3 regions of the Natronotalea proteinilytica genome follow, and region 1 is predicted to be linked to each of the others. Evidence: riboswitches for the same ligand, from Rfam matches in the RefSeq annotation. Region 1 holds a riboswitch; each other region holds the start of a gene.
The links. A riboswitch is a leader RNA that binds a small molecule or an ion and turns the genes downstream of it on or off. The one in region 1 is predicted to bind cobalamin.
Positions count from the first base shown of each region.

Region 2: it holds a riboswitch for cobalamin, as region 1 does, so the genes downstream of both, ACZ5AL_RS14900 (ribonucleotide-diphosphate reductase subunit beta) here and ACZ5AL_RS08095 (acyl-CoA thioesterase) in region 1, are expected to answer to the same signal.
Region 3: it holds a riboswitch for cobalamin, as region 1 does, so the genes downstream of both, ACZ5AL_RS03200 (TonB-dependent receptor plug domain-containing protein) here and ACZ5AL_RS08095 (acyl-CoA thioesterase) in region 1, are expected to answer to the same signal.

Region 1 covers NZ_AP043947.1:2,010,514-2,014,458, forward strand. The annotation lists gene ACZ5AL_RS08090 (serine/threonine protein kinase) at 1-1,405, shown strand, start outside; gene ACZ5AL_RS08095 (acyl-CoA thioesterase) at 2,101-2,532, opposite strand; adenosylcobalamin-variant (AdoCbl-variant) riboswitch at 2,743-2,821, opposite strand; gene ACZ5AL_RS08100 (YiiD C-terminal domain-containing protein) at 2,965-3,462, opposite strand; gene ACZ5AL_RS08105 (Uma2 family endonuclease) at 3,476-3,945, opposite strand, start outside.
Region 2 covers NZ_AP043947.1:3,737,396-3,741,340, reverse strand. The annotation lists gene ACZ5AL_RS14915 (Uma2 family endonuclease) at 261-761, shown strand; gene ACZ5AL_RS14910 (hypothetical protein) at 793-933, opposite strand; gene ACZ5AL_RS14905 (CatA-like O-acetyltransferase) at 962-1,603, opposite strand; adenosylcobalamin-variant (AdoCbl-variant) riboswitch at 1,825-1,905, shown strand; gene ACZ5AL_RS14900 (ribonucleotide-diphosphate reductase subunit beta) at 2,083-3,057, shown strand; gene ACZ5AL_RS14895 (ribonucleoside-diphosphate reductase subunit alpha) at 3,283-3,945, shown strand, end outside.
Region 3 covers NZ_AP043947.1:739,372-743,316, reverse strand. The annotation lists gene ACZ5AL_RS03210 (uracil-DNA glycosylase) at 621-1,277, shown strand; gene ACZ5AL_RS03205 (hypothetical protein) at 1,316-1,675, shown strand; cobalamin riboswitch at 1,768-2,005, shown strand; gene ACZ5AL_RS03200 (TonB-dependent receptor plug domain-containing protein) at 2,178-3,945, shown strand, end outside.

The sequences.
Region 1 (3,945 bases):
GGTATACCGTGTGCGTGCCCAACATAGCAGTATGCCCTTGGCTCGTGGTCTGAAAAACAAAGGCCAGCTGCCTGAAAAAGCGGCGCTCATGATTATGGGGCCGGTGCTCGAAGCATTGCATGAAGCTCATGAGGCCGGACTTTACCACGGGGGAATTTCCCCAGACACGCTGCGCTTGCTTCAAGACGGCAGCGTGCTGGTTACCGGCTTTCGCAGCGCATACCTTCAACTTGCCCGTGATCTTGACCTGCTCGATGCATTCGTTCAACCCGGCTTTAGCGCCATTGAACAGTACACGCCACGGGGGGAGCAGGGCGCATGGACGGATGTTTATGCTGTGGCGGCAACAATCTCTACAATGGTTACCGGTACGGTATTGCCTGAAGCATCGGAGCGCCTGGGAGAAGCGGATCCGGTAGAGCCTATTATCCAAGACGCCGATACCTTCAGTTCGCCGCAGGTCCGCGATGTATTACTACAAGCCCTTACCGTTGACCCTGCCAAACGCATCCGCTCGGCCGATGAGTTTCGCCACCTGCTAGAGCGAGCGTCGAAGCGGTATGACCCTTCGGAAGCGTCCTATGTTGTCATGCCCGTTAAAGGCGAACAAGGGGCGCCCAGTGAAGCACGCGTGTTAAGCGAAAGTGACAGTAACAACAAGGGATCGAACCTGGCAATGATGATCGGGGTGCCCGCTGTACTCTTGCTCTTGGGGGTGGCTGCCTGGTTCGTGCTTGCAGACAGTGATGGAATTGATAGAGATTGCCAAAATTACACGTCGGTTTCCATTGATCGCGCCCATGAGTGCTATGCAACGTTTAGTGAAGAAGAGGATGCGGCCATTGAGGTTGAGATAGAAGGCATTGTTACGCGGGCCTACGGAGACTACATTCGCCTACAGGACGATAGCGGCGACATAGGAGCCCGTGGAATTACGATTCGGCGCACCTCAGGCGGGCTTCATGATGCAATTGGATCAGAAATCGCGTCTGGCACCACCTTGACCGTATCAGGACGGCTTTCGGACTTCAATGACTTGTTGCAGATCAACGAGCAAAACGTACACGAGTACGAGATTGGAGACATAGGCGATGCTCCCGATCCGCTTTCCATTGACCTGTCTACAGTCACAGCAAGCAATCACGATTACGAAAGCGTACTCGTACGCGTTGAGGGGCTTACAATACGAGATCCAGCAGGCAACTTTACACAGCAGACCAGCTACGTTGTGGAGCAAAACGGCACAACAGCACCACTTCGTGTACAACGGCCCTCGGAGACTGAACTCCCCGGTACAGCTGTGCCTGACGTTACGTTCGACTACGAAGGTGTTGTCGGACGCTTTCATGCCGAGTCGCAATTGCTACCGGTGCAGGTGTCCGATTTGATTCTTGATGAGGAGTAACCTCCCATGCGGTTACTCCATGTCGGTTCAGACGCTGTCATCTTGAGCAGAGCGGCTCCGTGGGCCTCCCGTTCACCATCACAGGGGGGATAGTTAAATTGCACGTGATCGCTCCGCCGATAGGCGGACGGATCTCAACGCCCGCCGTCCACCCATCTGACACCGCGCACAAGCCCCCCGCTCTCTTGCAAAGAGAACACGCGGAAACAGAAGGACGCAGAGCGTCCGCATTTCGTCGCGACGCAGAGGGGCCGAAGGTCATGCCTGTTGTACATCGCGACGAGGGGTCAAGGGGGTGCGTTTTGCTCGGTACGTTAGGCGCACATGCGTTACCTGAAGATTGACCTGTGACAGGTAGTACTGTGTCACAGGTCAATCTTCGGGTTGCAACACCCCCACTTTAATGATGTCATCTTGAGCGGAGCGGCTCCGCCTAGAAGATGCGGAGTCCTGACACGAGCGGAGCGACTGACGAACGCAGTGAGTAAAGATCTCCCACGAACTGGGCAGGGCCACTCGATCGATCAGAGCCTGCTGAGCGTCGGGGAGATGGTTCGACGTGCTCCGGGTGGGGCCCGTCGCGTGCTCACCATGACAGGTTTTTTGGGAGGGGGCTGGGATACAGAGTTTCGGACGGTCTCCGTACCCTAACATTCAGGTGTGACAGAACACTACGCTCCTCCATTGCACTCTTCTCATACCGCCTCTGTCGCTGTCAGATCAGGCACCGTGGTGGGCGTATCATCGGGTCCCAGTGCAACAAGTGTAAACGTGCCCGTGCAGGCCAGGATGCGCTCGTACTGATCCATCGGTTCGATGAACATATCGGTGCGCACGCACATCGACGAGGTGCCGGTATCCACCACGCGGGCCACCAGTTCTACGATCGTACCTTCGGGAACGGGCTCTTGAAAGTCGATTTCACCGCTGTTGACCGTAACAACTTTGGAGCGACACCAGCGCGTGGCACAGATGAACGCCGCTTGATCCATCCATGCCATGGCCGACCCGCCGAAGAGCGTGTGATAGTGATTGGTATCACCGGGAAAGACAGCCCGTACCATACGGGTGGTGGCATCGGGCGAGAGAGGGCATGACGATCGGTTGGGGGTTGACGTATCAGACATAGCAGGGGGATCCGCAAAGAGAAAATCTCGAACGCCCCAACAGCGCACGAGGCCACTGATGCCTGCAAACAGCGGAGCAAAAGCCATCTCCCCCAGAGGAGAATGGTACGGTCCAACTCTACTCGCAATCTACGGCGGATCATGCATCCCAGAACGCGTGGGCGCGGCGCATGACGATGCGGAAGGCACAGCCAGTCGCCGTTCTATTGCATCAAGCGGGCATTCGGACTCTTACCGTTGCGCGACAGCGCCGGAGTTCCACCGGACTTCCCCCGAGACACTACACGATCTAACGTTATGTCAGATCATACAGCCGCCGTGCCACGACAGCACAGCCTTGATGGGTATGTGGCTTGTATGATACGGCGGCTTGTGCATAAGTGTCAAGCCGCAATCATACCCGACTCGATTACGGCAGCAGACGTTCGGGGGTCAATCCGGCAGGTTAAGCCGTGAGGCGGGCAGCCAGGCCCACTCAGCGGTGGCTTCGACGACTGTTTCACCCCCCATCATGAGCGTCACCGGCACATCCACGCGACCAATGGGACGCGCACTGAGACGCTCGCGCGTGTCGGCATCAAGCGAGGCGGTGGCCGTAGTCCGTTCGGGCGCCGGACGCTGAAACGATACGTCGAGCGTGCGAATGACGGGCACGCTTTCGTCGGGAATGTTGAGTGCCGTAACAAGGCCCGAAGCTGTCTCGGCCAGGAGGGCCAGCGCTGCCGCGTGCATCGTGCCGATGTGGTTGGCCACGGCCCGCTCGGCATCCAGCGCGACAGTTACCGACTGCGGCGTGTACGTATGGATGTGCACGCCGGCGGTATCTACAAACGGAATGGTCTGGCCAATGGCGTGCGTAATGCCATCGGGACGAAGGTCGTCGGGACAGTCGGCAAAGCGACGGGCAATTGCAGGAAACGGGTTGGCCATGCGAGTGGAAGTCTCAGGATGATGAAGGGAATAGATGGGTCACATCGATCTCAAACCCATCAATAACGGTGGATGTGACGCGTCCCGTTTCGACCACACGGGCCTGCTGCACAAATCCAGACTCGGTGTTGGCGTGCACTTCAACGGACTGCGTGCTAGGGTCGAGCGTCCAATACTCGCGTACGCCGTGTTGCTCATACAGCCGCTTCTTGACGCCCACATCGCGATGGGCCGTGGATGGAGAAAAGATCTCCACCACAAGATCGGGCGCGCCCTCAACGTGCTGGTCGCTGATGATGTCGTCTCGCGTGCTTGCGATATACATCAAGTCGGGCTGTATCACCGTATCTTCTGCAAGCCGAACATCCATTGGAGCCGCAACGACGGTGCCGCTTTCGTGGGCCTCGACATAACGAAACAGAGCGGAAGCGAGCCGCAGCGATACCTGCTGATGCTGAAATGACGGAGATGGGGCCATGATGA
Region 2 (3,945 bases), 1.7 Mb from region 1:
TGACCTTCGGCCCCTCTGTGTCGCGACGGACGAATGGACGCTCTGCGTCCGGTGTAACGCCCGGGTGGTGGTTTGGGGACGCTGGAGCGTCCCAGCAGGCGTGTCGACGCGGAGCATCGACACGAGTAAGCATAGCAGTAGGTGTCATGCGCAATGGTTTGAGTCGTCTGGCTTTTGTCCTGTATTGTGGGGTGAACTACCCGCCCTCACGCTTCGTTCACATAAAACGGCACTCCACTCATAGAAATCCGCACCGTCTCATGAGTACGAAGACCGATGCCCCCACCGCCTGGCATCGTGCGCTGAACGACCCGCAGTTACGTGCGCTCCCATACAAAATAGAGACCAACACGCACGACCAGATTATTTTGAGTCCACATACGCCAGCGCACAGCCTCCTTCAAAGCCGTATTATGCGGCTGATCGATCGGCATATCACGCAAGGTGGAGAAACGACTGTGGAGTTTCCGGTTGAAACACCGCAGGGCGTGAAGGTGCCCGATGTGGTGTGGCTCTCTGCCGAACAGATGTCGCGCCTCTCGAACGACGTAAGCGCGAGTCCGATTATGCCGGAGCTGGTGGTGGAAGTGCTCGCTGCTGCCAACACTGAAGCAGAAATGGCAGAAAAGCGCGCGCTTTATCTTGATGAGGACGCGCAGGAGGTGTGGCTATGCGCCCCCGATGGCACCCTCACGTTCTACGATGCCTCCGGACGCCTTGACGCATCTGCCCTCATGCCGTCGTTTCCGGCGAAGGTGTAGGGGAGGCGTTCTCGGGTTGAGTATTACCATGTTACACTGCGTCCTCGTCGCGATGTACAACTGGCATGACCTTCGGCCCCTCTGCCTCGCGACGGACGAATGGACGCTCTGCCGCCCGGATGGTGGTTTGGGGACGCTGGGGCGTCCCAGCAGGCGTGTCGACGCGAAGCATCGACACGAGTAAGCAATAGAAGCAGCAATCAGCCGGCGAGGTGTGCCGCTGGAGAAGCGCAGTAGGTACGCATCGCCTCCACATACCGTCCCACGTGCAGCCCATCCATGAGGGCGTGGTGCACGGCAATGGAAACCGGCATCATCAGACGTTCGCCCTCAGGCTGATACTGTCCAAAGACGATTTTGGGGATGGCATCGGTCGGCGTGCCACTGCGTGCGTTGTTCATGTTCGTGAAGTGCAGCCAGGGCAGCACCGAATAGTGGATGAGCGCATCCCCATTGTCGCGCGGCGAAAGCCCGGTTGATGCGCGGGCGGCCTCAATCACTGCGCGGCCCGACTGCTGGAAGGCGGCGAAGGTCGGTGCGTGTTCGAAATACGCAAAGGCGAACGTCTCATCCTCGCGCAGCACCGTAGACCCCGCGTCTACCCTTTCATGCACCCACACCCGATCGCCCCGCAGCCGATACCGGAACGGCTCTACCGCGTGCACCGCCTGCTGCGAGAGATACAGCGTAGCCAGAAAAAACGACGCCGCATGCTGATCCGTCCATGCCTTCAGAGCAGCCACATCGACCTGTACCGTCACCGAAAAGATCGGCATATCGAACGTCCGATAGAAATGGAAGTGGTCTCGGCGTGGCCACGCGTCGATGTCAAGATACGGCATGGAAAAGGAGCGCAGTCAGATCAGAGGAACGTCAGCCATTGCATGCCTGCTCTCGGCAGAGGTTCACTTGCGGTTCCGGCTCCTCCCCAACGTTTTTCACGGAATTGTGCCACTTGTAATGTTACGAAAGATGGGTTGACAATGGAGAAGCTACGCATTAACGTAAGCGTACCTTTTAGGTACTCTTCGAGGCCGCGCCGTCGTAGCGCGGCGGTGCTTCAGCCAAAAGTACGTCACGGGGAAAGACCGGTGAAACTCCGGCGCTGTCGCGCAACGGTAACAGCCCGAACGCCCGCTCAAGTGATCTGTGGCGGTGCCTAACATCACCGTCCCCTACGCGTCATAGGATCCAATCTACAAGCCAACACCGGCCGCTTCGTTCTCTGAACAGAAGCCCAGTGCTCCCGTTTGCGCTGTAGTTTGAACACCCGGCGCGCTCAACTGCACTAGGTTTTCCGATAGTCCCCCTCTACCGCTGCATGAGCCTCTTTGAACCACGCATCCACCTGAAGCCCTACGAATACCCGCACCTTCTCGAATACAAAGACGCCATCCGTCACTCGTACTGGGTGCACGACGAGTTCAACTTCGAGGGCGATGTGCAGGACTTCCACGTGTACTGTACCGACGTAGAGCGCAGCGTCATCACAAAAACGATGCTCGCCATTGCCCAGATTGAGGTGTCTGTCAAAACCTTCTGGGCCGACATCTACCAGCGCATGCCCAAGCCCGAAATCGGGGCAGTGGGTATGACGTTTGCCGAGTCGGAGGTGCGCCACATGGATGCCTATTCGCACCTCCTCGACCTGCTGGGCCTCACCGACACGTTCGAGCAGGTCGAAGACATCCCGGCCATGAAGCAGCGCATCGACTACCTCACCACCTACCTGGATGGCTCGCGCACACCCTCCGACCGCGACTTTGCACGCTCCATCGTGCTCTTCTCCATCTTCATCGAGCACGTGAGCCTCTTCAGCCAGTTTCTCATCATGCTGTCGTTCGACAAATACGAGAAACGGTTTAAAGGCGTTGCCAACGCGGTCGAAGCTACCTCAAAAGAAGAGCAAATCCACGGGCTCTTTGGCGTCGAACTTATCGAAGTGATGCGCAACGAACATCCCGAGTGGTTTGGCCCCGCATTTGACGAGGCCATCCAAACAGCCTGCCGCCGCGCCTACCAGGCAGAATGCACCATGCTCGACTGGATCTTTTCTGAGGGGGAACTGGAGTTTCTTCCCCGCTCGGTGGTCGATGCCTTCTTGCGGGATAAGTTTAACCGCTCCTTAAAAAACGTCGACGTGCAGCCACTCTTTGATGTCGACGCTCCGCTACTCGACGAAACCCGCTGGTTTTACGAAGAGATTCTGCTCACCAAGGGCAACGACTTCTTCTCGAAGCGCGGCACCACCTACTCCAAAATGACCCAGAGCGTAAGCAGCGACGATCTGTTCTAAGTGTCTGTTTAGAAACTGCTTGCATTTGGCCGATCCAGCCGTAGGATTCGTGTTTATCGCGCCGCGCGATGATAGACCCGCTATGACGCTTATTTATATCTGCGTCATTCTGGATCAACAAAAACACCCTCGCCACGAGCACGCACATGCGCCCGTCCGTGCTGCGTGCCGCATCCATTGATGACTGACCGTCCGCCTTCCTTCACCTGGTTCCACACCCGCTGTATGGCTCCCATAACCGAACCCCGTACCTCTTCCTCTGTTGCCGTTGATCGGCCCGACTTCGACTGGCTCAACGACGCCTCGCGTACGTTTCTGCGCCGCGGCTACCTCCTCGATGATGTAACGCCCGAAGAACGCGTACGACAAATCGCCGCCCACGCCGAATCCATTCTTGACATCAACGGCTTTGCCGAGAAATTCCACACGTACATGGCGCGCGGATACTACTCGCTCGCCTCGCCTGTATGGGCCAACTTCGGACTCAACCGTGGCTTGCCCATTTCGTGCTTCGGCTCCTACATTGGCGATTCGATGGAGGCGATCCTCGATACACATGCCGAAGTAGGCATGATGACAAAAGTCGGCGGTGGCACAAGCGGTTACTTTGGCGACATTCGTCCGCGTGGCGCGGCAATCACCAACAACGGCACGTCGAACGGCACCTATCCGTTTGCGCAGCTTTTCGACAAGATCATCAACGTAGTGTCGCAAGGCGAAACGCGCCGGGGCCACTTCGCCGGATACATCGACATCGACCACCCAGACGTAGAAGAGTGGCTTAACATCCAAACGGAGGGCAACGCCATTCAGACCATGTACTACGGCATCGTCATCCCAGACGGGTGGATGCAGTCGATGATTGATGGCGACTCCGACAAGCGTGCT
Region 3 (3,945 bases), 1.3 Mb from region 1:
CTGCGTTGTCAGGGGGAATCTCGTCTCTGCGGCGCTGGGGCGTCTTGGCCGGGATGACTATAAGCGTTGATAGCTCAAGCTTTAACCTAAGATTCAGGCGTAACACAGCAGTAGTACTCTGTCACAGCCCAATCTTCGGGTTGCAACACCCCCGTCTTAATGATGTCATCTTGAGCGGAGCAACTGCGTCTAGCAGGTGCGGAGTCCTGACACGAGCGAAGCGACTGATGAACGCAGTGAGTAAAGATCTCCCTCGAAATGAGCAGGGCCACTCGATCGATCAGAGCCTGCTGAGCGTCGGGGAGATGGTTCGACGTGCTCCGGGCTGGGCCCGTCGCGTGCACTCTAAAAGCACTTCTTCCCTGCGGTCAGGGCGCTCACCATGACAGGTTTTTTGGAAGGGGGTTGGGATACAGAGTTTCGGACGGTCTCCATACCCTAACAATCAGGTGTGACAGAGCAGTAGGTGCCTCCTCTGAATGTTAGGGACCAACATTGTCATCACGAGAAGGGAGCCTGCAACCGACGGCGGCTTCGCGTCTACAGAGCGTTCATGCAACGGCTTCAGTGGTCGGTGCGTACTGCATGCTGCGCGCTTATTGGCCATCTATCCACCTTGTATGACTGAGTCCTGCTGGTCCCTTCTGGATACGCATCTGTTCGACATTCCCTCAACGAAAGAAGCGTTCAACCCGTACCACGATCGCCATCCGGAACTGGATCAGCCGGGGGCGCCAGCGGTGCGACGGGCCAACCTGCGTGGCTACCTTGACGCGCTGCAAGACCCACGCCTGTTCATGATGGCCGAGGCTCCCGGACCATGGGGATGCCGCTTCACAGGCATCCCAATTACGAGCGAAGACCAACTGCTTGATGATGCCTTTCCGCTATCGGGGCAGCGCACCAGCACCGCTGATGAGCCGCACACCGAGTACAGCGGCTCTATCTTCTGGCGCGTGATGACACCGGCGTTTCCGCACTTTTTTATCTGGAACAGCATGCCGCTGCATCCGCATGACACGGACGATCCCCTCACCATTCGCACACCCCGTCGCACTGAGGTGCGCGCCTGGCACGACCTCACGAACGGTTTGCTCGACATCATGCAACCCGAGCGCATTGTAGCCATCGGACGCAAAGCCGAGCGGGCGTTCAACGAGATCGGGGTGGAATCGGTGTACGTGCGACACCCCTCCCATGGCGGATCCAAAAAGTTTGCGGCGGGCATGGAACGCATTCTGCAGGATATGAAACTGCCCACCGCTGCTACCGCCTAAGCCTCCTCTTAACCGCTCAAGCACTATCGGTCTGACCCATGAACCTCTACACGGTGCTCCTGCTGGCCTTAATTGCCTACTTCGTGCGCGACATGATGCGCACCTGGGTTGCTAAACGGGCTGAAATGCAAGGCACCACCGACCCGGTCAGCCACACCGAAGTGGAGCATCTAAAGGATACCGTAAACCAGTTGGAGAGCGACCTGGCCGATGCACACGTGACGCATGAGCGCCTTACCGAACGTATCCAGCACCTCGAAACCATCGTAACCCACGAAGCTTGGGACCGCTTCTCGGACGACGCGGCTCCCCTCGATCCACCTTCAGCAGATCGCACGCCCGATGCTTCGGACGCCTCCGACATCGCGGCCCAGTGGGCCCGTCGACTGCGAGGATAGGCACCTCTGTTTTCGGATTGCGTGAAGCAGTGGACTCTTTGCCCGGAGGCGTGCTATACTATTAGATGCAAGCGTGGATGCTTTACCGCATGCCGCCTTGCCGCATCACAGGTTCGCTGCATGATGGCAGTGATGAAAAGGGAATTTCGTGAGGGCCGCATGCCTGAATCGAGAGCTGTACCCGCAACTGTGAATCGAACGGCGTAGTCAAGATGCATATCCACTGCAGGTCTGTTGCCTGTGGGAAGGATCATGCCTTATTGACGGCGCCTATGGGAACTCCCTGTTCGTTCGATAAGCCAGGAGACCTGCCTGCGATGCCGACTCGTCACCTTCCTCCGGGACTAGAGGGAGCGGCGTTGAGCCCATTTGCGTGGTATGCCATAGGTAAGGCATACCTCTGTTGATATATCGCACCGGCCGGCATCGGCGGCCCAGCATGTGTGCATCCGCTGGATGTCATGCATGGTGCGTGGGGACAGCGACCCTCCCATCATGCGGCATGGCGATATATCAATGGATCGTTGCGCTACTTGTATGGGGCATGCTTACCGTGGGCAGCCATGCGACCGCTGCAACTCCCTCCCACTCATTTCCCCCCGATGCCTCGTCGGATACCAACGCACCGCCCGACACCACAGCGTGGCATGTGGACCTGCCCGGTCTTACCGTCACCGCCACACGCATTCCCACCGCGCTGCACGACCTTCCCGCTCCTGTCACACGTTTTGACTCCACCGCACTCGCACGCACGGGCGGATACAGCGTAGCCGATCTATTAGAACGGCGCGCCGGCGTGCATGTGCGTAGGGCAAGTGCGTATGGCAGCGCTACTGCCTCGGTGCGGGGGGCCGGCGCCTCGCAAACCCTCTTGCTCTTAGATGGCCACCGCATCGCGAATCCGCAACTCGGCCAGACCGACCTGTCGATATTGCCCACATCATTGCTAGAAACCGTAGAGGTGATGCATGGCCCTGCGGCTCCCCTGTACGGCAGCGACGGCATGGGCGGAGCCGTGCAACTGCGTACGCGCACCCCTTCGGAGCCTACGGTAGGGCTTACAACCGAAGCCGGTGCCTATGGCCACCGGCAGGCGCGGTTGCATGCAGGTACGCGAGGCACAACCTGGGCTGGAACCGCCGCGGTAACCTATCAGCAGCACGAAGGCGACTTTCCGTTCGATGACCGCCGCCGAGCCAATGCCGACCGGGCTCACGTGAGCGCCTATGCCACGCTGCATACCGCCGACACCGACCGGACGCGCTTCGCGGGACTCTACACCGAAACCGACCGTGGGCTGCCTGGCGGGCGCGGAGTGGTGCAGAATGATGAACGGCAGCACGACCGCACCCTGCGTGTATGGGGCCACCATCGGTGGCGCCTGGCCAGCGGTACGCTCACCACACGGGCCTTCGGACAGTATGATGCTATTCGCTACCAGAATCCCTCTCAAAACATCGACGACACCGGGCATACGTACAGCGCGCAGGCCGAGGCTGAATGGGAGGGAGCTATGAGTTCGCGATGGGCACTCAACCAGGGACTGCGTGTGCAGTCTGATTGGGCCGAGCACCCAAGCCTGCGCACTGCGGCCACGCAGCAACACATGAGCGCATTTGCTAGCACCGTAGGCTCGTGGGACCATATCCGGCTGTTCCCTGCCCTCCGAGCCGATGCGTATCGCGTATCAGACGGCACCAACCGCATGGCGCTTACGCCACGGTTGGGCCTCAACGCAACACCGTGGCCCACGTACGATGCCCTTCGCCTGCATGCGCATGCCGGGCGTTCGTTTCGCATGTCCACCCTCAACGACCGCTACTGGCAGCCCGGCGGCCAACCCGACCTACGCCCCGAACGCGGGTGGAGCCTGGATGTGGGACTGCGTTGGCACCACCAGACCACACGCGTAGAGGCTACTGTTTTTCAGCAACACCATACCGACCGCATTGTGTGGCAGGCTGGCCAAAACGGCGTGTGGAGTCCCCGTAACATAGAGCGTGTACGTACGCACGGCGTGGAAGCAACAGCCAGCACGCAATGGCGCGTTGCCTCCTTCATCCACCTGGACACCGGCCTAAACGCCACCTACACCCAAACTCGGAATCGCTCTACTCCCGACGCCTCTTCGTATAACCAACCGCTGCGCTACGTACCCACAGCCATGGTCAAGCCCCATGCAACAATTACCATGGGTCCTGTCGAAGCAGGCGCCACCACACGCTATGTAGGACGCCGCTACACCACCAGCGACGGGTCGCAGTCGCAGC